DNA from 3 places in the Halomonas sp. FeN2 genome. Region 3 is predicted to be linked to each of the others. Evidence: predicted binding sites of a transcription regulator. Region 3 holds the regulator's gene; each other region holds the start of a gene.
The links. The regulator sigma-54, encoded in region 3, starts transcription at its own class of promoters, with help from an activator protein. The targets are predictions, from matches to a motif close to TGGCACNNNNNTTGCTNT.
Positions count from the first base shown of each region.

Region 1: the regulator sigma-54 is predicted to act here: its motif matches at 5,588-5,605, upstream of KF947_RS04595 (DUF2126 domain-containing protein).
Region 2: the regulator sigma-54 is predicted to act here: its motif matches at 4,432-4,449, upstream of urtA (urea ABC transporter substrate-binding protein).

Region 1 is NZ_CP074200.1:963,023-973,146, forward strand. Features, by position in the region: gene KF947_RS04575 (CoA-acylating methylmalonate-semialdehyde dehydrogenase) at 1-1,466, opposite strand, end outside; gene KF947_RS04580 (putative zinc-binding metallopeptidase) at 1,741-2,811, shown strand; gene KF947_RS04585 (alpha-E domain-containing protein) at 2,808-3,818, opposite strand; gene KF947_RS04590 (circularly permuted type 2 ATP-grasp protein) at 3,823-5,304, opposite strand; gene KF947_RS04595 (DUF2126 domain-containing protein) at 5,670-9,020, shown strand; gene KF947_RS04600 (circularly permuted type 2 ATP-grasp protein) at 9,245-10,124, shown strand, end outside.
Region 2 is NZ_CP074200.1:2,157,204-2,167,327, reverse strand. Features, by position in the region: gene KF947_RS09865 (sensor histidine kinase) at 1-87, shown strand, start outside; gene KF947_RS09860 (response regulator) at 170-913, shown strand; gene KF947_RS09855 (Bug family tripartite tricarboxylate transporter substrate binding protein) at 1,102-2,103, shown strand; gene KF947_RS09850 (tripartite tricarboxylate transporter TctB family protein) at 2,103-2,555, shown strand; gene KF947_RS09845 (tripartite tricarboxylate transporter permease) at 2,555-4,081, shown strand; gene urtA (urea ABC transporter substrate-binding protein) at 4,550-5,911, shown strand; gene urtB (urea ABC transporter permease subunit UrtB) at 6,004-7,623, shown strand; gene urtC (urea ABC transporter permease subunit UrtC) at 7,627-8,799, shown strand; gene urtD (urea ABC transporter ATP-binding protein UrtD) at 8,796-9,632, shown strand; gene urtE (urea ABC transporter ATP-binding subunit UrtE) at 9,632-10,124, shown strand, end outside.
Region 3 is NZ_CP074200.1:4,347,558-4,357,681, reverse strand. Features, by position in the region: gene KF947_RS20010 (ABC transporter ATP-binding protein) at 1-7, opposite strand, end outside; gene KF947_RS20005 (KpsF/GutQ family sugar-phosphate isomerase) at 315-1,301, shown strand; gene KF947_RS20000 (KdsC family phosphatase) at 1,358-1,900, shown strand; gene lptC (LPS export ABC transporter periplasmic protein LptC) at 1,901-2,470, shown strand; gene lptA (lipopolysaccharide transport periplasmic protein LptA) at 2,488-2,982, shown strand; gene lptB (LPS export ABC transporter ATP-binding protein) at 2,994-3,761, shown strand; gene KF947_RS19980 (RNA polymerase factor sigma-54) at 3,891-5,306, shown strand; gene hpf (ribosome hibernation-promoting factor, HPF/YfiA family) at 5,404-5,712, shown strand; gene KF947_RS19970 (PTS sugar transporter subunit IIA) at 5,717-6,187, shown strand; gene rapZ (RNase adapter RapZ) at 6,275-7,207, shown strand; gene KF947_RS19960 (HPr family phosphocarrier protein) at 7,253-7,522, shown strand; gene pmbA (metalloprotease PmbA) at 7,539-8,879, opposite strand; gene yjgA (ribosome biogenesis factor YjgA) at 9,003-9,524, shown strand; gene tldD (metalloprotease TldD) at 9,562-10,124, opposite strand, start outside.

The DNA of each region.
Region 1 (10,124 bases), 1.4 Mb from region 3:
GAAACATTTTCTGGTTCAAACCAACGCGCTGTCACGGTTTTGGTTTGTGTCCAGAACGCAATCGCTTGCTTACCGTTAGGCCCTAAATCGCCCAGCTTTGAAGCCCTTGATCCGGTAAAACTGAAGTAAGCGACCGGCACTGGAATTGGCACGTTAATACCAATTTGTCCAACGTCGATATCGGTTTCAAACCGGCGCGCTACCCAGCCTGAGTTAGTAAAGATGGAGGTACCGTTGCCGTTGGGATTGGCATTGATAAAGGCAATCGCCTCATCCAGGGTTTCAACACTGACCACACACAGCACGGGGCCAAAAATCTCTTCCCGGTAAATCGTCATATCGGCGGTTACATCGGCAAACAGGGTCGGCCCCACGAAGTTACCGTTGGGGTAACCCTCTACCTCGACCTTGCGACCATCGACCATCAGTTTGGCGCCCTCTTTCTCCCCTGCATCGATTAACCGCAGTACACGATCACGGGCAGCGGGAGACACCAGCGGTCCCAAATCCGCATCGAGCTGGGTGCCTGGGCCTACTTTCATTGCTCGCGCCGCATCGACAATATCGCTTAACCACTCGCGCGCCTCGCCGACCAGTACCACCACCGAGTTTGCCATGCAGCGTTGGCCCGCAGCGCCAAAGGCTGAGCCCAGCAGGTTATTGATCGCCTGACTACGGTTAGCATCTGGCATCACCACACAGTGATTCTTGGCGCCCATCATCGCCTGCATACGTTTGCCCGCTGCTGCTGCCCGGTTATACAGCAGTGACCCTACGTGGGTGGAGCCGATGAACGAGAGCGCTTTGATATCCTGGTGATCAGCAATTTGGTTGGCGACGTCCGGGCCACCGTGCACCACGTTGAGTACGCCCGCAGGCACACCTGCTTCGTGGGCTAGCTCCACTAAGCGCATGGTGGAACTGGGATCTTGCTCGGAGGGCTTAAGAACAAAGGTATTACCGGTGGCAATCGCCAGCGGGAACATAAAACAGGGCAACATAATCGGGAAGTTAAAGGCAGTAATCCCCGCCCCCACACCCAGCGGTTGGTGCATGGTGTAAACATCTACCTCGTTGGCAGCGTTTTCGGCTAATTCACCCAACTGCAGCGAGGTAATCGAGCAAGCGTGCTCTACCACTTCCAGACCACGACCCACTTCGCCTTCCGCATCGGGCAGGGTTTTACCATGCTCCTCGGTGATAAGTGCCGCCAGTTCAGCGGTATTGTCGCGAATCAGCGCCTGCAGCTTGAGCATAATGCGCATGCGCTTACCCAGCGGAACTTTACGCCACTCCTTGAACGCCTCTTTAGAGCTGCTGATGGCACGCTCCACTTCGTCAGCGGTACAGAACGGCACACGAGCCACCACCTCTTGCGTCGCGGGGTTGACCACGTCGCGCCATTCCTGGCTTTGCGACTTCACGGGCTGACCATCGATATACATGGGAATTTCGCGAACGGACATAGCGTTGCTCCTATTTATGGTTGTGGTTGTTATGGGTGCGAGTGTTAAAAAAGCTGTTTTTAAAATTCATCGCGGTAAGACAAGTACACAGGGTATAGCAGCAAGTTGACGTTAACGTCAACTAAGTATCTCGTGAGTAAACAAAATCTATAGCAAGACGTCAATTAGCCTTTCCATTGTAGCGTCGCGCTGGCTATGCTTCGGCTAATCAGTGTGCCGCAGACTTGCGGATCGCCCGCGGCGAAAGCTCGTGTTTAAACACAGGGAATTATCTATGCAGACCTTTAGCTGCCGCTGCGGTAATCCGCTGTTCTACGAAAACACCCACTGCCTTGCCTGCCAGTCACAAGTAGGCTGGTGCCCTGCTTGCAGCAATATCGTAGCCATTGAGCCCATGGATAACGGTGGCTATCGCTGTACCCACCCAGGTTGCGATACGGCGCTACTGAAGTGCCACAACTACGCCGTTGAAAATGTGTGCAACCGTCTGGTGGTGATGGAGCACGGCCAAGCAGACACGCTCTGCGACTGCTGTCGTTACAACGAAGTAATACCCGACCTCAATATTGCCGGCCATCGCGAACGCTGGGCGGCGCTAGAGGCTGCGAAACGGCGTCTTTTTCATACTCTGGATCTACTTAAACTTCCCCACGGCACTAAAGAGGATGGTATTAGTGTGCCGTTAAGCTTCTCATTTATGGCCGATGCGTTGCCCGACCAGGGCTTATGGCGCTCCACAGCCAAGCAAGAGAAGGTGTATACCGGCCATGCATCGGGCCATATCACCATCAACGTCAAAGAAGCCGACGACGTTGAACGCGAGCGCTTGCGGGTCGATATGAATGAATCCCATCGCACGCTGATTGGTCACTTCCGCCACGAGATCGGCCACTACTACTGGGATGTATTGGTTAAGGATCGCGATGAAGAGAATTGCCGTGCGGTATTTGGCAACCACCACCGGCCAACCTATGCTGAAGCGTTAGAGCGCTACTACCAACAGGGGGCGCCCAGCGACTGGCCTAATCGCTTCATCTCCGCTTACGCCACCATGCACCCCTGGGAAGATTTTGCCGAAACATTTGCCTACTACTTGGATATGGTCGCCGTGCTGGATACCGCACTGCACATGGGCATTACCCACCTTGAGTACGACGGCAGCCTGGAGAGTATGCTGATTGCGTTTCATCAGGTAGGGATGGCAGTGAATGAGCTCAACCGGGATATGGGCCTGCTCGACTTGGCCCCAGGAGTGCTTGCCCCAGCGGTGCGCGAGAAGCTGGCATACCTGCATCAAATCGTGCAGGCCGCCAGCCCGCTAGGGCACGACTCTCCCGCCGGTTAGTCGTTATCGTTATCCCCCGCGTGGTTTTGACTCTGGCTCTGACTCTGGGTTTGAGTTATGCGAGGTACGCTGTCGTCATTCACAAAATAGGTAGCGCTAAGCGTATCGTGGATAGCGGCAAAGCCAATCTGCAGTTCGTCGATAAACAAGTGCAGCTTGCTGGGTGAGTGGGCCAGCGCTTGAATATCGGCATCTACCACATCGGCGCGCACCAGCGAAACGGTTGCCGCAGGACGATCCTGGCGTGGCAGTAGCGCCAGCTCATGGCCCAGGGTTTCAAGACTACAAGCAATCGAGCGCGGCAGGTTAGGGTCCTGCAGCAAAAAGCGCAATACATCGGGGCCACGCACGCGCAAGCGCACCTGCTGGCGGTACATTTGGTAAGCGGTGAGCGACTTGAGCACGCTCATCCACTGCAGGTTCTCAAACGGCAGCAGTTCTTCAGGGTTTTGCGGCAGCAGACTGGCGGAGCGCACATCCACAATACGGGTGGTCATATCGGCCCGCTCTAACTGGCGCCCCAGCTCAATAAAGGTGCGCGCAGGGCCATGGCTTAACGTGCCTTCAATCAGGCCCGTCAGCGTCTGGCAGCCACGAATAACGCTTTTAAGAAAGCTATCGCGACGGCGTGGACTAACACCGTTTTCGGCATGATCGGCGACGCTCAGATAGAGCTGGTTAACCTCTTCCCAAATCTCCCGGGGCACCACATCCCGGGTGGTTCTGAGGTTCTCACGGGCACTGGCAAGCGCGGAGATAATCGAAATATCATTGTCGGTATCGGCGCATAAAAAGTGCACGACATTGCGTTCATCAAAGTCGGTATGGCGTGCGGTAAAGGCTTCCAGACTGCCGGTCATTTCGATAAGCGGTGCCCAACCAAGCGGTAAGCGACCCGGCAAATCGAGCATAAGGTGGCTATTGACGCTCAGTAAGCGCGCTGTATCTTCCGCTCGTTCGATATAGCGCGCCATCCAGTAGAGGTTCTCTGCAACGCGTGACAGCATGGCATTAGGCTCCTTTCACCGCGGCCGCTGCCGCCTTATCGTCGGTTTCTACAATCCAGGTATCTTTACTGCCGCCACCTTGTGAAGAGTTCACCACTAGCGACCCTTCAACCAATGCCACTCGTGTTAAGCCCCCGGTGGTGACATGAATTTCAGGACCCGAGAGTATGAAAGGGCGTAAATCCACGTGGCGTGGCTGCGCCAAGCCATTCGCCAGCGTCGGCGTGGTCGACAGCGCCAGGGTCGGCTGCGCCATATAGTTGCGCGGATTCGCCTCTATCAAGCGGGCAAACTCTTCGCGGGTCTCTTTGGTTGAACGTGGGCCAATCAGCATGCCGTAGCCCCCTGACTCATTGGCCGGTTTCACTACCAGTTCATCCAGGTGGTCGAGTACATAGCGGCGGTCATCCTCGAACATACACAGGTAGCTGGGCACGTTGGGGATCAGCGGCTCTTGGTCGAGGTAGTAGCGAATCAACGCGGGAACGAAGGCGTAAACGACCTTGTCATCCGCCACACCGGCACCCGGCGCATTGGCGAGTGCTACTTTCCCTGCCCGCCAGGCACGCATTAGGCCCGCCACCCCCAGCATGGATTCTGGGTTAAATGCTTCCGGGTCGAGAAACTCATCGTCTACACGGCGGTAAATAACATCGACCCGGCGTAGCCCTTCCACGGTGCGCATGTACACCACATCATCGTCATCAACGAGTAGATCACTTCCCTGCACCAGCTCGACACCCATTTGTTGGGCAAGATAGGCGTGCTCAAAGTAGGCAGAGTTGTAGATCCCAGGGGTTAGTACTACTACCTGGGGGTCATCCCCGGGCCTTGGCGACATCGCCGCCAGCATGTCGTATAGCTGCGCTACATAGTCATCAACAGGCAAAATTTTGCCTGAGGCAAACAGCTCCGGCAGCACCCGCTTGGTGACATTGCGGTTTTCCAGCATGTAGGAGACGCCGGAAGGAATGCGTAAGTTATCCTCCAGCACGTAGAGCGTCCCATCGCCATCGCGTACGAGGTCGGAGCCACACACATGGGCCCATACGCCGTGAGGGGGATTAATGCCGACACACTGGGGGCGGAAATTAACCGACTGTGCCAGCACCTCGGCAGGCAACACTTTGTCCTTAATGACCTTTTGATCGTGGTAGAGATCATCGATAAATAGATTCAGTGCCTGCACGCGCTGTTTAAGGCCCGCCTCGGTTTTGCGCCACTCACTGGCGGGAATAATCCGCGGCACAATATCAAAGGGCCAGGCGCGATCAATCATCGCGCCTTCAGAATAGACGGTGAAGGTAATCCCCATGGTACGGATCGCGATCTCCGCCGCTGTTTTCCGCTCAGCTAACTCCTCGGCGCTGAACCTTGCCAACATGTTGCACAACTCACCCGCAGAGTCACGTGGCTGTCCGGGTGCGGCCATCAGCTCATCGTAGTAATCACGACACGCATAGTTATTCCAATTCACTTGGCTCATGGGCGCTCTCCTGGCGCTGGGGATGTAAGCGGCAACTTGCTTAATGCTCAGTGTAGGCCTGCCGCGTGCAAAACAATCAAACAATTGAGAGCAAAATGCGTACCATCTTTTGCGATATTTCAACGCTCGCTTACTTAAACGCTACGTGACAGGGAGCAAGAGCAACTTAAAGCGCCTTTACGCCCTATCTTGGTGCGCACAAGTGGCATCAAGTTGGTGCATAACGCGATTTCCACTTTAGTTAAACGTCTTAGTTAAGATAGCGGCTGCAAAATAGTAAAAGTGGAACGATACTTGCGAAACGTTCGGTTATTCCTTAACCCAACCGACCAGCCGATTAATAGCGGCTCTTTTGAGGGTGGCCCATGACCATTCGCGTTGCCTTGTATCATCGTACGACTTACCACTTTGACCGTCCGGTGCGTCTTTCGCCCCACGTTATTCGGCTGCGTCCGGCACCCCATTGCCGCACTCATATCGAAGCGTACTCGCTCAAACTCTCCGGCGATGACCACTTTTTAAACTGGCAACAGGATCCGTTTGGCAACTTCAATGCCCGCGTGGTGTTCCCTGAACCCCGCAAAGAGCTAACCATTGCCGTCGAGCTAATCGCCCCGATGACGGTGATTAACCCGTTCGATTTCTTCTTGGACGATATTGCGCAAACGATCCCCTTTGCTTACCCAGAAGCGCTGCGCCAAGAACTAAGCCCCTATCTTGAAATCACCGAGTCAGGGCCGCGGCTGTTGGAGTGGCTCAAAGCCGTTCCCCGCGAACCAACTACCACCGTCGACTTCCTGGTCGCGCTTAATCAACGTCTACAGGACGATATTGGTTACCTGGTACGCCTGGAGCCCGGTGTTCAGAGCTGCGAAGAGACACTGACACTCGCCAGCGGCTCCTGCCGCGACAGCGCCTGGCTGCTGGTGCAGATTTTCCGCCATCTGGGCCTCGCTGCACGCTTTGTGTCCGGCTACCTCATTCAGCTCAAACCCGATGTTAAAGCGCTGGACGGCCCCAGCGGCAGCGAGGTGGACTTCACCGACCTGCACGCCTGGACCGAAGTCTTCCTGCCCGGCGCTGGCTGGGTAGGTCTCGACCCCACCTCGGGCCTGTTCGCTGGCGAAGGACACATTCCCCTCGCCGCCACTCCGACGACCGGTAGCGCCGCGGCCATCACCGGATTTTCGGATAAGTGTGAAGTCACCTTTGATGTCACCATGGAGGTCGAGCGCATCCATGAAGATCCGCGGGTCACCAAGCCCTATAGCGATGAACAGTGGCAGCGCATCTGCGCCTTGGGAGACCAAGTGGACGCCGAACTCTTGCAGCAGGACGTACGCCTCACCATGGGGGGCGAACCCACCTTCGTATCCGTCGACGATATGGAGAGCCCACAGTGGAACACCGAAGCGCTAGGCGAGCACAAGCGCGAACGCGCCGAGGCACTACTAACCCGGCTGCAGGCCGCCTATGCGCCCGGCAGCGCCATTCAGCAACAGCAGGGCAAGTGGTACCCCGGTGAACCGCTGCCCCGCTGGGCGCTAGCCTGCTACTGGCGTAAAGATGGCGTGCCGCTATGGCGAGATCCCCAGTGGCTGGCCTGTATGGAAGGCGCCCCCAAGGTAGACGTTGATAATGCGATGGCGCATCGCTTCACCAAGGCCCTTAGCGAACGCTTGGGGGTGGCGGAACGCTACTGGATTCCGGCGTTTGAGGATGCCTACTACTACCTCTGGAAAGAGCAGTCGCTGCCCGTCAATGTGGATCCGCGGGAAGCCAATCTCAAAGATGACGCCGAACGCCACCGTTTAGCTCGTTTGTTAGAGCAAGGCTTGGACGAAGTGGTGGGCTACGCCCTGCCGCTGCGCCACTCGATCAGCCAAGCTCACCGCTGGGAGAGCGGCCGCTGGCCGCTCAAGCGCGACCACTTATTCCTGGTGCCCGGTGACTCGCCCATGGGCCTACGCTTACCGCTTTCAGCGCTGCCCTGGGCCGACCCAGAGGAGCAGCCACAGCCTGAATCGCTGTTCGCCCCCCGGCCTGAACTGGGCGATATTCACGGCGAAGTCGCCCGCCGCAACGCCGAACAGCTGCATATCAGCGATGCCGAACGCCTGGGTCGCTCAAGCCACCCTAGCCCATCGCATCCGGAAGGCGAAGCCGTTCAACAGCAGCCACGGGCAAACATCGACCGGGAAAGTAGCGTCATTCACACCAGTCTATGTGTGGAACCGCGGGATGGCCGCCTGCATATTTTCCTGCCGCCGCTGACCAGCTTAGAGCACTACCTTGACCTACTGAGTACCGTTGAGGAGTGCGCCAAGGAACTCGCTTGCCCGGTCATGGTAGAGGGTTACTCACCGCCGAGAGACCCGCGCCTGGAAAACTTTATGATCACCCCTGACCCCGGCGTGATCGAAGTCAATATTATGCCCGCGGCCAGTTGGCAAACCCTGGTAGCACAAACCGAACGGCTATATGAAGAAGCGCGAAAAACCCGCCTGGGCACTGAGAAATTTATGCTGGATGGGCGCCATACCGGCACCGGCGGTGGTAACCATGTCACCCTGGGCGGGTTGACGCCTGACGACTCACCGTTTTTGCGTCGTCCGGATCTGCTGGCCAGTTTAGTCACCTACTGGCAGCACCACCCGAGTCTCTCTTACCTGTTTTCGGGTCTGTTTATTGGCCCCACCAGCCAAGCCCCGCGGGTGGATGAAGCTCGCCATGAAGCCCTCTATGAGCTGGAAATCGCCCTTCAACAAATGCCCGAAGGGGAAGTGGTACAGCCCTGGCTGGTCGATCGCTTATTGCGCCACCTGCTCACCGACTTAACCGGCAATACTCACCGCGCCGAGTTCTGTATCGACAAGCTCTATTCGCCGGATAGCGACAGCGGTCGCCTTGGCTTACTGGAACTCCGCGGCTTTGAGATGCCGCCCCACGCCCGTATGGGGCTGATGCAGATGCTGCTGATCCGCGCACTGGTAGCCCGCTGCTGGAAAACGCCCTACCGGGCCAAACCGGTGCGTTGGGGCAGCGCGTTACAGGATCGCTGGATGCTGCCCCACTATCTGTGGAGTGACCTTGACGACGTGCTGAGTGACTTGCGCCACCACGGCTTCGATTTTGACCTGGAGTGGTTCGCCCCCTTTCTGGAGTTCCGCTTCCCGCTACACGGTCGCTTGCACACCCCCATGCTGGATATCGAGCTGCGCCAAGCCATCGAACCCTGGCATGTATTGGGCGAAGAAGCCTCCGCTGGCGGCACTGCACGCTACGTCGACTCCTCAGTGGAACGCCTGGAAGTCAAAGTCAGCGGTATGAGCGGTGACCGCTATGTGGTGACCTGCAACGGCCGCCGGGTGCCCCTTTCAGCTACCGGCAGAAACGGCGAAGCGGTGGCCGGGGTGCGTTACCGCGCCTGGCAGCCGCCCTCGGCGCTGCATCCGCAAATTCCCATTCACGCGCCGCTGGTGTTTGATGTCATCGACACCTGGAACCAGCGCTCAGTGGCGGGCTGCACTTACTACGTGGTGCACCCCACAGGGCGTAATTTCGATACCTTCCCGGTCAATGCGTTTGAAGCCGAAGCGCGAAGACTGGGGCGTTTTAGTGACAGCGGTCATCGCCATGGCCATCAGGTTCCCAAGCTGGAAACCCCAAGCCTGGAACTGCCGCAGACCCTCGACCTGCGTTGGACGCCTAGCTAACATTTTTAACTAAGGAGCCTCTGATTAACGTCATGAGCGCAGGCCAGACAAGGCGAAATTAGTCGAAAAAGCGGAGTTTACATGGGTAAATGAGCATTTTGAGTCTAATTTCAACGCAGTATGGGCAAGCGCAATAGTGAATCAGAGGTTTCCTAAGCTAATGCTTTTCTCTTAGCGCCCAGTACAGGATAATCCGCCACCTACTTCTCAGGATTACAAGGATAATGACGGCCCCTGTCTCTCCCTCACTTCTCGCGCCCGTGGCTAACGGGCTCGTTGAGGATTACTTACACCAGCTAGGCAAGGGACAGCCCGGCACGTTTGACGCCATGCTCGATGGCCAGGGGCAGTTACGCCCTGGCTGGCAAAACTTACTCGGCTCATTAGAAGGCCTGGGCCCGACGGGGCGTCACCAGCAGCATGACGAGATTCAGCGCCTATTAGCTGAAAACGGCGTAATTTTTAATATGCATGATGAAACCCAGGGGCGTTCGTGGCGGCTCGACCCGCTACCCTGGGTGATTGATGAAGCACAGTGGCATGCATTAGAAGCAGGGCTAATCCAGCGCAGCCGTCTGCTGAGCGCCCTCTACGACGATATCTATGGGCCCAAAACGCTCTTTGAGGCGGGGCTGCTACCCACCCAGGAACTGCTTGCCTCAGCGCATTTAATACTGCCCTGCCACCAGTCGCTGCCCAATGACCGCGCGCCGATTGTTTTTCACGGCGTGGATGTGATTCAGGATACTCAGGGCCAGTGGCGGGTGATGGCAGACCGACTACAGGCGCCATCCGGTACTGGCCTTGCGCTTGAAAATCGCATACTGATGGCGCGCGCCCTGCCGGATATGTACCGCAATGCGCCATTAAAGCGGTTAGCGGGTTTTCTTGACCTACACCACCGCACGCTGATCGCCATGGCCTATCAGCATCGTGATAACCCCACGCTTATCTTATTAACACCGGGGCCGGGTAGTCCCCGCTATTTTGAGCACGCATATCTAGCCAACTACCTTAATATTGCGCTGGTTGAAGGCCAGGATTTGGTCGTTCGTGATACCCAGGTGTGGCTACGCACCCTGGGCGGTTTGCAGCCAGTCGATG
Region 2 (10,124 bases), 2.2 Mb from region 3:
GAACTGGGCGGCGCGTGCTTTATCGCGGTGCTCGACCGCTCGCTGTGCGCGCAGCAAGACCAACAGCAGTCTCTCGGATACTCTTAAAAACAACAGTCTCAACAACAGTCTCAACAACAATTTCAAAACAGTCTCGAAAATAGTGACCACGACGGCTAGGGGGAACGCAATGTCTGATGGGCAGTATGGCATTTTGGTCGTTGAAGATGATTTTCGCATTGCCGATATCCACAGAGCCTTCATTGAACAGAGCGATGGCTTTTATGTAGTGGGCATGGCGCGCAACGGCAGTGAAGCCAAGGCTATCATGGCGGAGCAGGCTGCCAGTATCCATTTGATTTTGCTAGACGCCTACCTTCCCGATGTTGAAGGCTTGGAGCTGCTATGGGCAATTCGCCGCGACTACGTGCATGTGGATATCGTCATGGTCACCGCTGCCCGGGAAGTGGAAACCATCAGCGAGGCGCTGCGCGGCGGTGTATTCGACTACCTGATCAAACCGATTGAGGCCGTGCGAATGACGCAAATGCTGACTCGCTTCCGGCGCGAGCGTGAAGCGTTGGCCAACCGCGCCGAGATGAATCAGGATGAACTGGACTCCGTGCTAGCGCGCCTGAAGCCTGGCGAGCCGTTGCGTGCTAAAAGCCAAACCTCGTCTCAAACCCTGCCTAAGGGTATTGATCGGCTGACGCTGCGCCGGGTGATTGATGCCCTGGCCGATGCTCCCGACTCCCTCACCGCCATGCAGATGGCACGTACCATGGGCGCCAGCCGCTCAACCGCACGCCGCTATTTAGAGTTTTTAGTCGCCGAGCAGGCAGTCAGTGCCGAGCTAGGCTATGGTGATGTAGGGCGGCCCGAGCGTCGCTATCGGCTGTTGGAGGCGGCACACGAGTGGCTCAACACTCTATGAAGTAATGTTGTAAGTAAGTGGGCGTGAACAAAATGAACAAAATAGCCATAAAGAACATTTTGTCTTTTATGCGCACAAGCTTGTCGGTCAGGGTAGTGGTCTTCTAACGTTCGCGGCGTGCAGTCTCACAATAAGAAGCTCTACACAGCAAACTCATCACACAACAAAACTGATACGTGGAGAACGCCATGATTCACAAGCCTGCCTTTAAATATATAACCCTGCTGGCCCTTCCACTGGCGGCAGTTACAACCTTCTCTAGCACTGCCGCTGCCTTCGAACCGGAGGGTAAGGTGGAGTGTATCGCTCCGTCCGACCCAGGCGGCGGCTGGGACTTTACCTGCCGCAGCGTGGGGAATGTCATGCAGGAGCTTGATCTAGTACCGGCGAATGTACAAACCATCAATATGGCTGGCGCTGGTGGCGGCGTGGCGTTTGCTCATACTGTAAGCAAGCGCGCCGGTGACGACCATCTGCTGGTAGCGGCGTCCACGGCTACTACGACTCGTCTGGCTCAAGGACAATTCCCTGGGCTGACCGCCGATCAGGTCAATTGGATCGGTGCTCTAGGTGCGGATTACGGGATTATCGCCGTAGCCGCTGATTCCGAGATCGATGACCTGAATGAATTGATGGACTCACTTAAGGAAGACCCGCGTAGTGTCAAGTTCGCCGGCGGTAGCGCTAAGGGCGGTTGGGATCATCTTAAAGTGTTGATTGCTGCTCAGGCAGCCGATGTCGAGAATCTTCCGCGCATTGCCTACCTTTCGTACAACAATGGTGGTGAAGCGTTAACCCAAGTGATCGGCGGGCACGTAGACGCCTTTACCGGTGATATCACCGAAGCCCAAGGGTTTATGGAGTCTGGCGACTTGCGCGTCCTAGCGGTACTCTCCGAAGAGCGCCTACCGGGCGACCTGTCTGATATCCCCACCGCACGTGAGCAAGGCATCGACGCCCTTGGCCCCAACTGGCGCGGCTTTTATATGCCTGCGGATGTCTCCGAAGAAGCTAAAGCGTATTGGACCGATGCCATGGACACTATTTACCAGAGTGAAGAGTGGCAGAATGTCATGGCTCAAAACGGTTTGATGCCTTTCCACATGACCGCTGGTGAGTTTGAAGAGTTTGTACTCAACCAGATCAGTGACATTGAACAGCTCTCTAAAGATATTGGATTGATTCAGTAATGACTTTCAATGACCGCATCTTTGGGGTCTTGATGATCGTCCTGGCCGTTGCGTACGGCTGGGCCGCGACTCAGTTCCCAGAGCCGTTTGGTGGGGCCGAAGCCGTCGGCCCTGACACTTTTCCGAAGCTGCTGGCCGTGGTACTGGCAATTTCCAGCCTTTATCTGATTGTACGCCCTGATCCCGACAACGCCTGGCCTTGGAGCCGTACGGGTGTCGAGCTCATTATCGCCGTGGTGGTGCTGATCTTTTACGCCATGCTGCTTCAGCCGCTGGGCTTCATTATTAGCACCACGTTGGCGGTGGGGACGCTTTGCTGGCGAATGGGGGCTCGTCCACTCAATGCTTACATTACTGGGGCAGTCTCGGCAGTGGTGGTGTACTTCCTATTTAGTTTTGCACTTGATCTCGCCTTGCCGCTGGGTCTGTTGTCATTCCTGGAGGTGAACTAATGGAAACTCTAGGTTATTTGATGGATGGTTTTGGCGTTGCTCTGCAGCCCCATAACCTAATGTTCGCCCTGCTGGGTGCTTTTCTAGGCACCTTGATCGGCGCCTTGCCGGGATTAGGCCCGGCCAATGGTGTGGCCATCCTGATTCCGCTGGCGTTCAGTTTGGGACTCGCACCAGAAACCGCCCTGATTATGCTGACCTCGGTGTATGCGGGTGCCATGTACGGTGGGCGTATTTCATCGATTCTGTTGAATATTCCGGGCGATGAACCGGCCATGATGACCTGTCTTGACGGCTATCCTATGGCCCAAAAAGGCAAGGCGTCGGAGGCGCTCGCTATCTCGGCGGTGGCCTCCTTCATTGGCAGCCTGGTGGCCACCGTCGGTTTGATCCTGCTGGCGCCGCTGCTGGCTAATTTCGCTCTGACGTTCGGCCCTGCGGAGTATTTCGCGCTCTTCCTGCTGGCGTTCGCTACCTTAGGTGGCATCACCGGCAAAAACCCTGTTAAAACAGTAGTCGCCGCCAGTATTGGCCTAATGATCGCCACGGTGGGTATCGACAATACCGGCGTGCAGCGCTACACCTTCGGGGTGCTCGAACTTTTTGAAGGCGTGGACTTCATCATTGCTATCGTCGGTCTGTTTGCCATTTCTGAACTGCTGTTTTTCATTGAGGAGCGGGCAGGTGGTGGTAAGGAAAAGATGAAGGTCAATAAGCTTTCGCTCTCTTGGAAAGATATCCGCGATATTCTACCCACCAGTTTCCGTGGCGGGGTGCTGGGTTTTGTCGCCGGTGTGCTACCGGGTGCCGGTGCTTCGTTGGGTAGCTTTATCAGCTATACCCTTGAAAAACGTGTGTTGGGTAAGAAAGGCTATTTTGGACAAGGTGATCCGCGCGGTGTGGCGGCGCCTGAAGCGGGTAACAATGGTGCGTCCAGCGGTGCTTTAGTCCCTATGTTGACGCTAGGCGTGCCGGGTAGTGGTACCACGGCGGTGCTGCTGGCGCTGTTGATTTCATTGAATATCACACCAGGACCTTTGATGTTCACCCAGAATGCCGACATCGTCTGGGGCGTGATCGCGGCGCTGCTGATCGGTAACTTTTTGCTGCTGATTCTAAACATTCCGTTGGTGGGCATCTTCGTCAAGCTGCTGTCCGTACCGCCGATGTACCTACTGCCGATCGTCACGATGATCGCTTTCGTGGGTATCTACTCGATCAGTAACACCATCTTTGACCTCTACTTCATGGTGGCCTTTGGAGTGGGTGGTTACGTCCTGCGTAAGCTTGAGATTCCGCTGGTGCCAGTGATTCTTGGCTTGTTGCTGGGGCCTGAGATGGAGAAGAACCTTCGCCATGCCATGGATATCTCCGATGGCGACTGGATGATCCTATGGGACAGCGGTCTGGCTATCGGCCTTTGGGTCTTTGCTGGGTTGGGCTTGATCTTGCCTTATATCTTGGGTCCCCTTTTGCGACGCGGGATGAAGGCAACCCCCAATTCAGGTTCGCCTGAAAGCGATTAATACCCGAATAGATCAATCACAATCACCGGGGCGTCGACGAAAGTCGACGCCCCTTTTTTATAGGCAACATCTATAGAAGAAGTCCAAGGCTTCTGTTATCTGCTCTTTCTTACCTATTTTTTTAACTAATAATAAAGAATGGCTTTGTAGTCAATAAGTAACTAATGCGTTAATGCTCTGTATTTCAAAAGTTCAAGTTCTTAGTTGGTGCACTGTCTTTTATTGGTGCATTGCGAGGGTGCTTTAGCTGCGTTCTTGCGCTTTATTTTGGTGCATGCGGTGAGTGTTGAGATTTTCTGTTGATTATTAAGTGGCTGATTAAATAGCTATAAAGCAACTTTGTGTCAATCTGGCGCACCCCTTGCAGGTGTTAATGGCTAGTGGACGTATTGGGGGAGCTAACACAACAGCCCCAAGCGCGAAGCCAACCATCAAGCCCCAATCATAAGGGGTGCAAGGAGATTAACAATGAACACTCTCAAACGCTCGACACACCCTCGCCCCTTCCTTTCAAGTGGCCGCTTCGCGACCGCTTTACTCACCGCTGCCATCATGAGTGCCAGCACCCAGGCCATCGCCCAAGACGATGACCCGATCAAAGTCGGTATCCTGCACTCACTCTCTGGCACCATGGCGATCAGTGAAACCGTCCTCAAAGACACCGTCGAAATGCTTATTGAGCAGCAGAACGAAGCCGGTGGTTTGCTGGGCCGTCAGTTAGAGGCCGTGGTGGTTGACCCGGCGTCTAACTGGCCGCTGTTTGCCGAACGCGCCCGGGAGCTACTAGACCAGGAAGAAGTGGACGTGATTTTCGGCAACTGGACGTCGGTTTCGCGTAAATCCGTACTGCCCGTCGTAGAAGAGCTCAACGGCCTGCTGTTCTACCCGGTGCAGTATGAAGGCGAAGAGTCTTCTGAAAACGTCTTCTACACCGGCGCAGCGCCTAACCAGCAGGCGATTCCTGCGGTTGAATACCTTATCAACGAAGTCGGTATCGAGCGCTTTGCGCTAGTGGGTACCGACTATGTCTACCCGCGTACCACCAACCGTATCCTTGAAGCCTTCCTCAAGGATGAACACGGCATTGCGGAAGAGGACATCATGGTTAACTACACGCCGTTCGGTCACTCCGATTGGCAGAACATCGTGGCAGAAATTCGTCGCTTCGGTGAAGAGGGTAAACCAACTGCCGTGATCTCGACGGTTAACGGCGACGCCAACGTGCCGTTCTATACCGAGCTCTCCAACCAGGGTATCGACGCTGCCGATATTCCCGTCATCGCCTTCTCCGTGGGTGAGCAGGAGCTTACCGGTATTGATACCGGCCCGCTGGTGGGCCACCTGGCCGCCTGGAACTACTTCATGAGCGTCGATAACGACGACAACTACGACTTCATCGATGCCTGGATCGAGTACACCGGCGACGATATGGCAGTGACTAACGACCCAATGGAAGCGCACTACATTGGCTTCAACATGTGGGCCGAAGCGGTTCGCAAAGCGGGCACCACGGATGTCGATACCGTTAAAGACGCCATTATCGGTGTGACGGTGCCTAACCTCTCCGGCGGCTATGCGGCGATGATGCCCAACCACCACATCACCAAGCCGGTGTTGATCGGTGAGATTCAGGACAACGGCCAGTTCGATATCGTGTGGCAAACGCCGTCTACCGTGGCCGGCGATGCCTGGTCTGACTACCTGCCTGGCTCCCGTGACTTGATTGCCGATTGGCGTAAGCCGATGGAGTGCGGCAACTTCAACGTCGTGAACGGCTCGTGCGGTGGTAGTACCGCAGTAGAAGAAGCCGAAGCGGCACTCGCTGAGTAACGAATAACACCCCTTGCCGCGCCGCGGTTCGATGGTTGGCGCGGCAAGGAGCACGCTATCTTTCCCTCTTAGATAACCAAAGGAAGAACCCCATGAGGCGTTTCCTTTCCTTGGCGATGCTCTGTTTTCTGCTGTTGGGTATGACGCTCACCGCACAGGCACAATCAACAGACACCGCCAGCAGTTCCACGAATGATGAGGCCGCGCTCGAACTATTAGAAGCGCTGGACGTTGAATCCTACTCTGCCAAAGGCGAAGCCATCACCGCTATTCTGCAAAGCGACGACGAGCGCGCCCGTGATTGGCTGCAGGCCTTGCTGGATGGCCGCCTACAGCGCACCGAAGACGGCCGCTTTGTATTAGTGTTGGAGAACCGTGGCCGTGACTGGCCGGTGGCCGATGTTCTAACCGGCGAAGCGCTGGGCGAGATGTCTCGCCGTGATCTGGAGCGTATCGGTATTAACAACAACCTGCGTAATCAACTGCGCAGTGCCATTGCGGTCGTTGACCTCTACTCGCCTAACGTGGAACGCCGCCGCACCTCGGCCGAGCGCCTGCTAGGGGAAGTAGATGCTGAGCTGGTGCCGACCCTCGACGACTTGATTGCGCAGGAAGAGGACGAGCAGGTGCGCTATCGCCTGACCCAGGCGGTGGCGATTTATCGCGCTGAAGCGGGTGAAATAGCCGGGGTCGAAGCGCTGGATGGCAGCCTGCATCCGCGTTCGCGTGTGGCGTTGAGCCGGGCAGCCAATAGCGATGATCCCGTTGTTGCCAACGCCGCTGCCGCTTCCCTGGCGGGTATCGAGCAGCAGCTAAAAATCAATCGCGGTCTGGAAACGCTCTATTTCGGCTTGAGCCTTGGCTCGGTGCTGGTGCTAGCTGCCATTGGCCTGGCGATCACCTTCGGTGTCATGGGCGTCATCAACATGGCTCATGGCGAGCTGATGATGCTGGGTGCCTACACCACCTGGGCGATGCAGCAACTGCTGCCCGGCCAGCCTGGGCTGGCGTTGATTCTATCGATTCCCGCGGGCTTTATGGTTGCCGCTCTGGCGGGTGTGGCGATCGAGCGCGGCGTTATCCAGTTCCTCAAGGGACGCCCGCTGGAAACCCTGCTGGCGACCTTTGGTATCAGCCTGATTCTGCAGCAGCTGGTGCGCACGGTGATTTCACCGCTTAACCGTACCGTCATCACCCCTGAGTGGATGAGCGGTTCACTGGTGGTTAACGATGCGCTCTCATTAACGCTGAATCGTATGTACGTGCTCGGCTTTGCGCTAGTGGTGTTTGCGGGCCTGATGTTGATTATGCGCCGCACCCGGCTGGGGCTTGAAGTGCGCGCCGTGACCCAAAACCGCGCCATGGCCCGCTCCATGGGCATTCGTGCGACTCGCGTGGATATCATGACCTTTGCATTGGGCTCCGGCGTAGCCGGGCTTGCCGGGGTCGCGCTCTCCCAGCTCACCAACGTCGGCCCCAACCTGGGGCAGAACTACATCATCGACTCCTTCATGGTGGTGGTGTTCGGCGGCGTGGGCAACCTGTGGGGCACGCTGGTGGCTGGTCTATCGCTGGGGGTGATCAACCAGGTGCTGGAACCCTGGGCAGGCGCGGTACTGGCCAAAATTATCGTGCTGGTCTTTATCATCCTATTCATTCAAAAACGCCCGCGTGGACTCTTCCCGCAGAAGGGCCGGGCTGCGGAGGGCTAAACGATGTCATTAACGACCGAATCATCGACAAATTTTTGGCTAACACGCCCGTTCAGCGAACGCTCTACGCAGATTTTTCTCGGCGTGCTACTGGCCGCGCTGGCGCTGGTCACCCTGCTGCATGTGGCAGTGCCGCCGGATAACCCGCTTCATGTGGGGGCTTATACGGTTAACCTTTTCGGTAAGTACCTAAGCTACGCGCTGCTGGCGGTGGCGGTGGATCTGGTGTGGGGCTATCTGGGCATTTTAAGCCTCGGCCACGGTGCGTTTTTTGCTATCGGCGGTTACGCCATGGGCATGTACCTGATGCGCCAGATTGGCGATCGCGGCACCTACGGCCATCCGGTACTGCCCGACTTTATGGTGTTCCTCAACTGGGACAGCCTGCCGTGGTTCTGGCACGGTTTCGATATGGCCTGGTTTGCCTTTGCCATGGTGCTGCTGGCCCCCGGCCTACTGGCGCTGGTGTTCGGCTTCTTGGCGTTTCGCTCACGGGTCACCGGGGTGTATCTGTCGATCATCACCCAGGCACTGACCTTTGCCTTGATGCTGGCTTTCTTCCGCAATGAGATGGGCTTCGGCGGTAATAACGGCCTGACTGACTTCCGCGAGATCGTCGGTTTTGATCTACGCAGCGACGCCACGCGGTTAGGGCTTTTCCTGGCCACCGGGGTGGCCTTGGCGCTGGGGTTTATCCTTTGCCGCGCAATTGTCACCAGTAAGCTGGGCCGTGTGAGCGTGGCCACCCGCGACGCCGAGGCGCGCACGCGCTTTCTCGGCTATCGGGTCGAACGCTTTCAGCTGTTTGTGTTTGTGGTCTCGGCGATGCTGGCGGGCCTGGCGGGGGCGCTCTACGTGCCGCAAGTGGGTATTATCAACCCCAGTGAATTCTCGCCGATTTTCTCCATCGAGATTGTGCTGTGGGTAGCGTTAGGCGGTCGCGCCACGCTGTATGGCGCGGTGATTGGTGCCATTTTAGTTAACTACGCCAAAACTATCTTTACCGGCGTCATGCCCGATGCCTGGCTGTTTGCCCTGGGCGCGATGTTCGTACTGGTCACGGTGTTTCTGCCCAAGGGTGTGGCGGGGCTGTTTGGCTACCTCAAGCGTCGTAAGCGCGAGGATCAGACGACGGATCCTGACCATCAACACACGTCCAAGGAGGCCTCCGCATGAGTTTGCTGCAATCGCTGTCCCAGCGTGACCGGGTGTTCGATTTTATGGCGCCCCAAGCCTCACCGGTGGACGTTCGTCACGGGCCGATTCTTTATATGGAAGATGTCACTGTCAGCTTCGATGGTTTTAAAGCCATCAATAATCTTAACCTGACCATCAATGACGGAGAGCTACGTTGCATTATCGGCCCCAACGGGGCGGGTAAAACCACCATGATGGATATCATTACCGGCAAAACCCGCCCCACCAGCGGCAGCGTATGGTTCGGCAGTCGCCATAACCTGCTGCACATGAACGAACCCGACATCGCCAGCCTGGGCATTGGCCGCAAGTTTCAAAAGCCCACGGTCTTCGAAGCGCTCTCGGTGTTTGAAAACCTGGAGTTGGCCATGGCGGCGGACAAGCGGATTTTTCCCACCCTGACCGCCCGCATGACCGGCGAGATCAAAGACCGTATTAACGACGTGCTGGAAACCATCGGCCTGACGGAGTTGCGTCATCAGCCCGCCGGGATTCTTTCCCACGGCCAGAAGCAGTGGCTGGAGATCGGCATGCTGCTGATGCAGCGCCCGCGCCTGCTGCTGGTGGATGAACCGGTGGCGGGCATGACCGAGCAGGAGATGGAGCGCACTGCCGAGTTGCTCACCGGGCTGGCCGGTAAACAGTCCGTGGTGGTGGTGGAGCACGATATGGGCTTTGTGCGCTCCATCGCTCGCCAGGTGACCGTGCTGCACCAGGGCAGCGTGCTGGCGGAAGGCACCATGGATCAAGTCTCCAGCGACCCCAAAGTAATCGAGGTCTACCTGGGTGCCGATGACGAGGAGGCCGCCTGATGCTAGCCATTGAAAAGCTTAACCAGTTCTACGGCGAAAGCCACACCCTCTGGGATCTTGATCTTGAGGTGCCCGCCGGTCAGTGTACCTGCGTGATGGGACGCAACGGCGTGGGCAAAACCACGCTGCTGAAAGCCGTGATGGGCGAGGTGGCCGTCAAAAGTGGCGAGCTGCGCTACACCGCCGACACCGGCGAGATCGAGCTGACTAAAAAAGCCGTTGAGGCGCGCTCGCGGTTGGGAATTGGTTACGTGCCCCAGGGGCGGCAGATATTTCCGCTGCTGACCGTGGAGGAGAACCTGCGCACCGGCCTTGCCGCCCGCAGCGACGGGCTGAAAAAGATACCTGAGCGGGTCTATGAGCTGTTCCCAGTGCTTAAAGAGATGAAACACCGCCGTGGCGGCGATCTCTCCGGCGGGCAACAGCAGCAGCTGGCGATTGGCCGTGCGCTGGTCATCGAACCCAAACTGCTGATTTTGGACGAGCCAGGTG
Region 3 (10,124 bases):
CTGTCATGGATCAGTTGACTCTTAACGAGGCGCAGCTAGGGCTAATTATCATACCCTACTTGCTGCTACTGCAGTTAGAAAACAGCGTTTCTAAAACATTATCGAACATTGTACTATAACGCTACACAACATTACTGTGCGAGGAGCCTTCCTATTGATTAAAAAAACCAGTGGTGAGCCAATCCCTAGGCCAGACCAAGTTATCAATCAAGCCTCCAGGGGTAACGACCTCAATTACTGCCTATAAGCAGTGATGAGATGTTATTCTTGGCGGTTACGACTTTTTATATTTTCAATCGTTAAGAGAAAACGCCATGCGCCAGCCTCTCGCTTCATCCAGCCTACTACGCGAAAGCGCGATGCGTACGCTGCAAATTGAGCAGGCAGCGATTGGAGGCCTCCAGGCTAAACTAGACGAAAGCTTTGACCGCGCCTGCGAATTGATCCTCGCCTGCCAAGGGCGCGTGGTAGTGACAGGCATGGGCAAGTCGGGGCATATTGCAGGTAAGTTGGCAGCAACGCTTGCCAGTACCGGCACACCGGCCTTTTTCGTTCACCCCGGAGAAGCCAGCCACGGCGACTTAGGTATGATCACCCGTACTGATGTAGTGCTGGCACTCTCTAACTCGGGTGAAACGGCCGAAGTCACTGCGCTACTGCCACTGCTTAAACGCCTGGGCACACCGCTGGTCAGCATGACGGGACGACCAAACTCAACCCTCGCCAAGCACGCTGACGCGCACTTAAACAGTGGGGTTGAACGTGAGGCATGCCCGCTCGACCTCGCTCCCACCAGCTCCACCACCGCTGCGCTCGCCCTGGGTGACGCACTGGCGGTGGCGTTACTGGAAGCACGCGGCTTTACCGCTGAAGATTTTGCCCTTTCCCATCCTGGAGGCAGTTTAGGCAAACGCCTGCTACTGCGCGTTAGAGACCTGATGCACGACGGCGCGCGCCTGCCCCAGGTCGCGCTGGGCAGCCCGCTGCGCGATGCGTTATTGGAGATTACCCGGCAAGGGCTTGGCTTTACCTGTGTGGTGGATAGCGATGGACGCCTCGCCGGAGTCTATACCGATGGCGACCTTCGGCGCACGCTGGATCAATTCCATAATCTGCATGATGTGCTCGTTGATGATGTCATGACTCGACCGGGCAAACGCATCGGCCCCGACATCCTAGCGGCCGAAGCGGTGCGCATAATGGAAGAGAGCCGTATTACCGCGCTAGCGGTGGTCGATGAACAACAGCGCCCTATTGGGGCTCTACATATGCACGACCTGCTCGCCAGCGGCGTTATTTAACCCAGCGGCGTTTTTATTTCGTTCGGTTTTTACGATTTTACTGATATGGAGGCTCTATGACCCTACCTGCTGCGCTACTCGATCGACTCCGCCGCGTACGCTTATTGGCGCTGGATGTTGACGGCATACTCACCGATGGCCGCCTCTACTTTCAGGCCGATGGAATCGAAATCAAAGCATTCCATACCCAGGATGGCCATGGGCTAAAACTTCTCAAACGCGTGGGCGTACATGTTGCACTGATTACCGGGCGCGACTCTCCCATGGTGAGCCAACGCGCTGCAGCCTTGGGTATCGACCATGTCCACCAAGGCTGTGAAGACAAGCTAGCCACCCTTCGCGGGCTTTGTCAGCGCCTCGATATCGAGCTGGAACAGGTGGCTTATTGTGGCGACGATCTACCCGATCTAGCGGCTATTAAGCGTTGCGGCGTAGGCATTACCGTACCTAACGCGCCAGACTACATGCACACCCACGCCGACTGGATCACCGAACGCCTGGGTGGCCACGGTGCCGTGCGCGAAATTTGCGATACGCTGCTTGAATCGCAAGGGCACTGGGGCGCGGTGCTCGACACCTATCTGCACGGCCGCACTTAAATGGCTAAACGCTTTAAAGTACGCCTCTGGCTAGCCGGGCTAGTAATAGCGCTAGGGGCCCTGCTGGTATGGCTTGACCCTCGTGGGCCTCAAGGCACCAGCATCGATCCGGAAGCGCAGGCCCAGGAACCAGGCCACGTACTGGAAAATGCTGAAATTACGCTATTCGGCGATAACGGCAACGTTTTGCAGTCGCTGAAAACACCGCGCCTTATCCATACGCCTCAGCAAAGCGAAACCTGGACAGAAGAGCCCGAAGCGGTACTGTATGACAATGAGGATCGTCAATGGCTAGCGAGTGCCGATGTAGGCACGCTCAACACTGCTACCCAAGCTCTGCTACTGTCAGGCTCAGCTCAGTTGATAGCACCGGACGAAGGCTGGCAGCTAGATACTGAGCTACTCCATTATGATGGCCTAAATCAGCATGCGTGGAGTGAAACACCGGTCGTGCTTCAGCAACCACCCCAGCAAATGAGCGCTTCACGCTTGGACGTGTGGCTTAACAATAGCCGGGTTCGCCTAACTGATAACGTGCGCGGCATACACCCCCCGGCCACGCAACCTTAAGCTTAAGAGGAGTCGCCATGAAAGCACTTATCTACACAGCCCTTTTTGCACTCGCTATGCCGGTATCGTCGTTGGCTCAAACTTCACAACAAGCTCCCGTGGAAGTTGAAGCCGACCGGTTGGATCTCGACCAGCGGGCCGGGACTGCTGTTTACACTGGGGATGTGGACATTCGCCAGGGGGAAATGCAGCTGCGCGGCGACCGGGTAGAGATCGAACGCAACGACGCGGGCGAACTCTCGACGGCAACCGCCACCGGAGAGCGCGCCTACTTGCGCCATCAAGGCGAAGGGCAAGATGGCCCTACAGAGGGCTGGGCACGGCGGATTATTTATCACGTCGCCGAGCGCCGCGTTGAGTTAATTGACCAAGCCGAACTGACCCAACAGGAGGACAAATTTAGCGGCGGGCGACTTGAATATTTTATTGATCGTGAAGTGATTCAAGCACGCTCTGACGTTGACGGCAGCGAGCCCCAGCGCATACGTATGACCCTTCAGCCTGAACAATAGGGAGTCAAGCTGTGGCAACTGCTGACACTACGCCGAACAACATCCTTACACCGAACAAAACCCTTTATGCCCACCACCTGGCTAAAAGCTACAAACGCCGCCGTGTGGTTAAAGACATCAATTTGGAAATCTGCCAAGGCAGCGTCGTTGGGCTCCTGGGCCCCAATGGCGCGGGTAAAACCACCTCATTCTATATGATCGTTGGGCTAGTCAAGTCCGACGCTGGCAAGGTGGGTATCGACGATGTGGATTTAACCCGCGCCCCCATGCACGAGCGCGCAGCGGCGGGAATTGGCTATCTACCTCAAGAGGCATCTATTTTCCGCAAACTCTCGGTTGCCGATAATATTATGGCGATACTCGAGACCCGCAAAGAGCTTAGTCGCAGCGACCGCGAACAGCGCCTGGAAGCGCTACTCGAAGACTTCCATATTACCCATATCCGCGACAACCTGGGCATGAGCCTTTCAGGGGGCGAGCGCCGGCGTGTAGAAATCGCCCGTTCGCTAGCCACAGAGCCCGCTTTTATTCTGCTTGATGAGCCTTTTGCGGGCGTTGACCCCATCTCGGTAGGTGATATTAAAAGCATTATTCGTGCGCTTAAACAGCGCCATATCGGCGTGCTGATTACTGATCACAACGTGCGTGAAACCCTGGATATTTGCGATATCGCCTATATCGTCGGCGATGGGCAAATCATCGCCAGTGGCTCGCCGGCTTCGATTCTCACCAATCAAAAAGTAAGGGACGTGTATTTGGGCGCCGATTTTCGTCTGTAACAGTTTCGCCTTCATCGCCCCTAAATAGCGCTTTAAAACAACTTTACTACCAATGGCATGCTTATTGCACTTGCGCCAAGCACTCACTCGCACTAGGGTGGAGCATTCTGATTAACGAGTGGTTCTCAGATGGTCATGAAAGCTTCTCTCCAACTGCGTATCGGCACACAGCTGACCATGACGCCCCAGTTGCAGCAGGCCATTGCGCTGCTGCAACTCTCTACGCTGGATCTTCGTCAAGAAATTCAGCAGGCACTTGATGCCAATCCCATGCTGGAGCAGGAAGATGAATTTAGTGAGCAGGCTGTCAGCGAGCCTAAGGAAGAAGAGTGGTCAGAGAGCATCCCTACTGAGCTCTCGGTAGATAGCGACTGGTCAGATACCTATCAAGATATGGGCAGTCAGGGGGGTAGCAGCAGCGAAGGCCCTGATTTTGAGCGTCAGGCAGCAGGGCAAAGCCTGCATGGCCACCTGCTATGGCAGCTTGCCATGACCGATTTTAGCGCCCGCGAGCAGCTTGTCGCGGAGAGTTTAATCGACGCGCTCGACGCTAACGGCTACCTAACCCAACCGCTCAACGACATCCGTGAAGGCCTGCGCGCCCAGGGCATTGACGGGCTTAGTCAACGCGAAGTGGAAACCATTCTGCTCAAGCTCCAGCAGTTTGAGCCGACCGGCATCTTTGCCCGGGATCTGCGTGAATGCTTGATGCTGCAGCTCGCCGCCCTCCCCGATGATACGCCACTGCTGGTTCCCGCTCGCCGTTTAGTGCGGCAGTTTCTCGAAGCGCTTGGTAAAGACGATATGCGCCTGCTGAAGCGCCGCCTAGGGCTCGACGACGAACAGTTGACCGACGTCATCCTACTGATTCGCAGCCTAGACCCACGGCCAGGCAGCGCTTACGGCGACACCGACGATAGCTATGTTACCCCCGACCTAGTCGTGCGCCACGATAACGAAGGCTGGCACTTAGAACTCAACCCAGAAGCCCTGCCAAGGCTGCGCATTCAGCCGGACTACGCCAGCTTGATTAAGCGAGCGGACAAGAGCCAGGACAATCAGTTTCTCAAAGAACACCTCCAGGAAGCGCGCTGGCTGATCAAAAGCCTCTCTAGCCGAAACGATACGCTGCTGCGTGTGGGTCGCGAAATCATTACCCGCCAGATTGGCTTTTTGGAGCACGGTGAAGAAGCCATGAAGCCATTGATACTGGCCGATATTGCCGAAGCCGTCGAGATGCACGAGTCGACTATTTCACGGGTAACGACGCAAAAATATATCCATACACCTCGAGGCGTGTTTGAACTCAAATACTTTTTCTCAAGCCAGGTGAGCGGTCAAGATGGCGATAGCCATTCCAGCACTGCCATCCGGGCACGTCTCAAGAAACTGATTCAAGAGGAGCCGCCCGGCAAGCCGCTTTCAGATAGTCGCTTAGTGACGCTGTTAGGCGAGGGAGGGATTCAAGTGGCGCGTCGTACGGTGGCGAAATACCGTGAAGCCATGGGCATTCCCTCATCTAGTGAACGGCGCCGTTTGCGCTAACTTCGCTAACGTTTCAGGGAAACTCTCGACAAGGGCTTTGCAACGCGGCAAAAAGGGTTACAATCGAAGTACAGTCCGATGGATAAGGAGCACGTCAATGCAAGTAAATATCACTGGTCATCACGTAGAACTGACTGACGCCTTGCGTGACTATGTCAACGAAAAGCTTGAGCGTGTAGAGCGCCATTACGACAATATAACTACGGTGCAAGTCACCTTATCAGTGGAGAAAGAGCGCCAGCAGGCCGCCTGTACGCTGCACGCAGCAGGTGCTGACTTACATGCGGAAGCCCTAGACAGTGATATGTACGCCGCTATCGACGCGCTAGCGGATAAAATCGACCGTCAACTCGTTAAACACAAGGAAAAAGCACAAGCTCGCGCCCAAGGCGCTGGTGTGCGTTAATTCAATGACGTTGGAAACCATACTCCCCCCGGAACGTGTTCTGTATGACGTACCCGGGGGTAGCAAAAAAAGGGTGCTGGAGTTTTACAGCACCTTTATTGCCCAAAATATCCCCAGCCTGGACAGCCAAGAAGTGTTTAGCCGTTTAATCGGCCGCGAGCGCTTAGGTAGTACGGGTATTGGTAACGGCGTGGCTATTCCCCATGCGCGGAGCCCCCACTGCACCGCCCCTATCGCCGGGTTTTTAAAGCTGGCTGAAGCAATCGATTTCGATGCTATCGACGGCGATCCGGTAGATCTGGTATTTGTCCTGTTGGTACCCGAAGAGGCAGATGACACGCATCTCTCACTACTGGGGCAGGTAGCGACCATCATGAATGATGCGGACACGCGCCAGCAGCTGCGTAAAGCAGCCAGCCAGCGCGAACTGCTCGAGCTGATTACCGCTAAAATTCGCGAGCAATCAGCGGCCTAAGGGTCTGAAAGCCTGTTCAGGGCACAGCACAGCAGATTATTCGCTCACCACCCTCAACGCAGCTTGATCAAAGCAAAGAGAGACTCTATGCAACTGGTGATCATTAGCGGCCGCTCCGGGTCAGGTAAATCTATCGCCTTGCAAGCGCTGGAAGATCTTGGCTACTACGCGATTGACAACCTCCCCGCTATGCTGCTGGGATCATTGGTGGATGAACTGCGTGACCAGGGCGATCGCACCCATCTGGCGGTCAGTATTGATGCCCGCAATTTGCCGGGAGCGCTGGAGCGCCTACCCTCTTTGTTAGAGGAGTTGCGTCAGCGTAAAATCGACTTTCAAGTGATTTACCTAACTACCGACGCACGCATACTGCTTGAGCGCTACTCTGCTACTCGGCGACGCCATCCGCTGACCCGCGATAGCGAGATGACCCTGGAAGAGGCGATCAATAAAGAGGAGGAAACGCTGGAGGATATTCGCGACCTGGCCGACCTTTTGATCGATACATCACGGTTATCGGTGCACGATTTACGTCGCCGTATTACCGACCAGGTAGCGCATCAACGGCGCGATAAGCTGACGTTAACGCTGGAATCGTTTGGCTATAAACGCGGCGTACCGTTAGACGCCGACCTGGTCTTCGATGTGCGCTGCCTGCCAAACCCTTACTGGGATCCAACGCTGCGCCAGTTCACTGGCCGCGACGCGGAAATCGTGGCTTTTTTGAGCAGCTATCCGATCGTTGACGCCATGAGCGACGACATTTTGGCCTGGCTGGAGCGTTGGTTACCCGCTTACCAAAATAGCCAACGTAGCTACATGACTATCGCCATTGGCTGTACGGGTGGTCAGCACCGCTCGGTCTATATGGTCGAGAAGTTAGCGGAAAAATTAGCGCCTAGCATGGGCGAAGTTCAGCTTCGCCACCGCGAACTTGGCCTGCATTACACCTTAAGCGAACAGTTGGCCGCTCCTCTCGTCAGCGCTGCCACACCCAACGAGCGGCCAGAGACCTCTTAAGCGCGTCTATCCATTAATGACACCACTCGGCGAAAAGGAACCAGGGTGCCAGAACGCATACTTACACTTACCAATCAACGCGGGCTACACGCTCGCGCGGCGACAAAACTGGTCAAATGCGGCCAACAGTTCACGGCAAAAATATGCGTCTACAAACAGCAACAGGCTGCCGACGCCGCCAACATCATGTCACTGCTGATGCTTGCCGCACCTTGTGGCACCGAGCTTAGAATCACCGCCGAAGGCGATGACGCCGAACAGGCGCTTGAAGCGATTCAAGCGCTGTTCGACGCCCGCTTTGAGGAAGATCAGTAGCCGTCGCTTGTGCCTGCTAGTCCCCCGCTACGGTCATGGCATCAATCAACCAGCTACCCGTGTGAACACTGCCACGGGTATCGGTGTCATCGCCAATACCTACTAAGCCAGCAAACATGCGCTCCAGGTTTCCGGCGATAGTGAACTCTTCTACCGGGTACTGCACCTTGCCATTCTCGACCCAAAAACCTGCTGCACCGCGAGAGTAGTCGCCGGTCACACCGTTGACACCCTGGCCCATCAACTCAGTTACCCAAATACCCCGCCCCATCTCTTGCAGCAGGCTCTCGCGTGATTGCAGCGGCGTCGCTAAACGCACGTTACGTGCCCCACCGGCATTACCCGTGGTTTGCATATCGAGACGACGGGCGCTGTAAGACGAGAGCATATAGCTGGCAATGCGCCCCTGATCGATAAAGCGATTATTGCGCGTTTGCACGCCCTCACCATCAAACGGCGAGCTTGCCGTGGCGCCGACCTCCATCGGCCGCTCTTCCAGACTGAACCAGTCGGGAAACAGCGGTGTACCAAGCCGGTCGCACAGAAACGAAGCTTGACGGTACAGCGCACCGCCGGCTAACCCACTGAGCAGGTGGCCAATCAAGCCACTGGCCAACGACGGGTCAAACAGCACCGGAAAGGTGCCCGTTGGCGGACGTTTAGCGCCGAGCCTGCGCAACGTACGCACCGCGGCTTCGCGCCCTACCTCAGCAGGATCACGCAGCGCCTTGGGGTCGCGGGCAGACGTATAGTCATAATCACGCTGCATACCGGCCGCGTCTTGGGCAATCAGCATGCACGAAAGAGAGTGGTTACTGCCCTTTTGGGTGCCTAAAAAGCCGTGGCTATTGGCGTACACGCGTACCCCTTCGCCGCTGGAGAGCGACGCACCATCCGACTGGGAAATACCTTCCACATCGCGGCCCGCCAGCTCGCAGGCCAGCGCCAGCTCAATCGCCTCATCCGTTGTGAGCGCCCAGGGGTAGTGCACTTTTAAATCGGGCAACTCAGTAGCCATGAGTGATGCATCGGCCAGTCCAGCCGCCGGATCTTCGCCGGTGTAGCGGGCAATTGCCAGCGCCTTCTCCACCGCCGCCTGAATAGATGCGCTGCTGGCGTCTGTGGATGAAGCGCTGCCTTTACGCTGCCCCACGTAGAGCGTGACGGCAATGCCTTGGTCACGGGATAACTCAACCGTTTCAACTTCCCCCTGACGTACGCTAACGCCTATGCCCTGGTCAACGCTTGCGCCCACCTCGGCAGCATCCGCGCCCAAGCGCTTGGCCAGCGCTAGCGCCTCTTCAGCGCGCGCGGTCAATAGTGACTGCTGCGCGGATGCATCAAATGCCTGTGCCATATGGCCTCCTATTTCAACCGAATGTCTCTCAACCAAAGTCTTTCAAGAGAGTGTCATCGGCGAATCAATGTTGTACTCGCAGCTGGTATAATGCCGCCACGAATCTTGTCTGTGAGTCACACTATGCGTAAGCAACGTCCCGATCCCGTTGAAGTAGAAGAGCAGGAAGAACGCCCTAGCAAGTCGCAACTCAAACGCGAAATGCATGCCTTACAGGCACTTGGGGAAACCTTGATCGCCATGCGACCGGCGGAACGCGCCCGTTTCCCCCTCTCTGACGATATGCTCCGTGCTATCGAGGAAACCTCGCGTATTCGTTCCCATGAAGGTCGCCGCCGCCATATGCAGTATGTCGGCAAGCTAATCCGGAAAGAGGATCTCACCGCCATTCAAGCCGTGTTCGACTCCATCGATCAGGAGCAGGAGCAGCGCGACCACGCGTTTCACCGACTGGAAAAATGGCGGGAACGCTTAATTGACGAAGGCGACGCGGCGGTTGATCTGTTTATGGCGGAACACCCCGATGCCGATCGCCAGACACTGCGTCAATTGATTCGCAACGCCCAGCGGGAACGCGAACAGGGCAAACCGCCGACCAGCTCACGCAAGCTCTTCAAACACCTGCGCGAAACCCTCTCACTTTAAAAACAGCCTCTTTAAAACGGTTTTTCAAAACCGCCAGTCAAGACTGCGTGCCACCGACGGTCAGCTCATCCAATTTCAGGGTGGGCTGGCCCACCCCCACCGGCACGCCCTGTCCCTCTTTACCGCATACGCCAATACCAGTATCCAGCGCCATATCATGGCCGATCATGGAAACGCGCTGCATCGCTTCCGGCCCGTTACCAATCAAGGTGGCGCCTTTCACCGGTGTCGTCACCTTACCGTCTTCAATCAGGTAAGCTTCGCTGGCGGAGAATACAAATTTACCCGACGTGATATCCACCTGCCCGCCGCCAAAGCTCACCGCGTAAATACCGCGCTTAACGCTTTTGATAATATCGCTGGGCTCATCTTGGCCCGCGAGCATAACGGTATTGGTCATACGCGGCATGGGTAAGTGGGCAAAGGATTCGCGTCGCGCATTGCCCGTCGGCGCCATACCCATTAAGCGGGCATTGAGTTTGTCCTGCATATAGCCGGTCAAAATGCCGTCTTCGATAAGCGGCGTGTATTGCCCCGGTGTGCCCTCGTCATCCACGCTCATGGAGCCACGGCAATCCGATAACGTTGCATCATCGACAA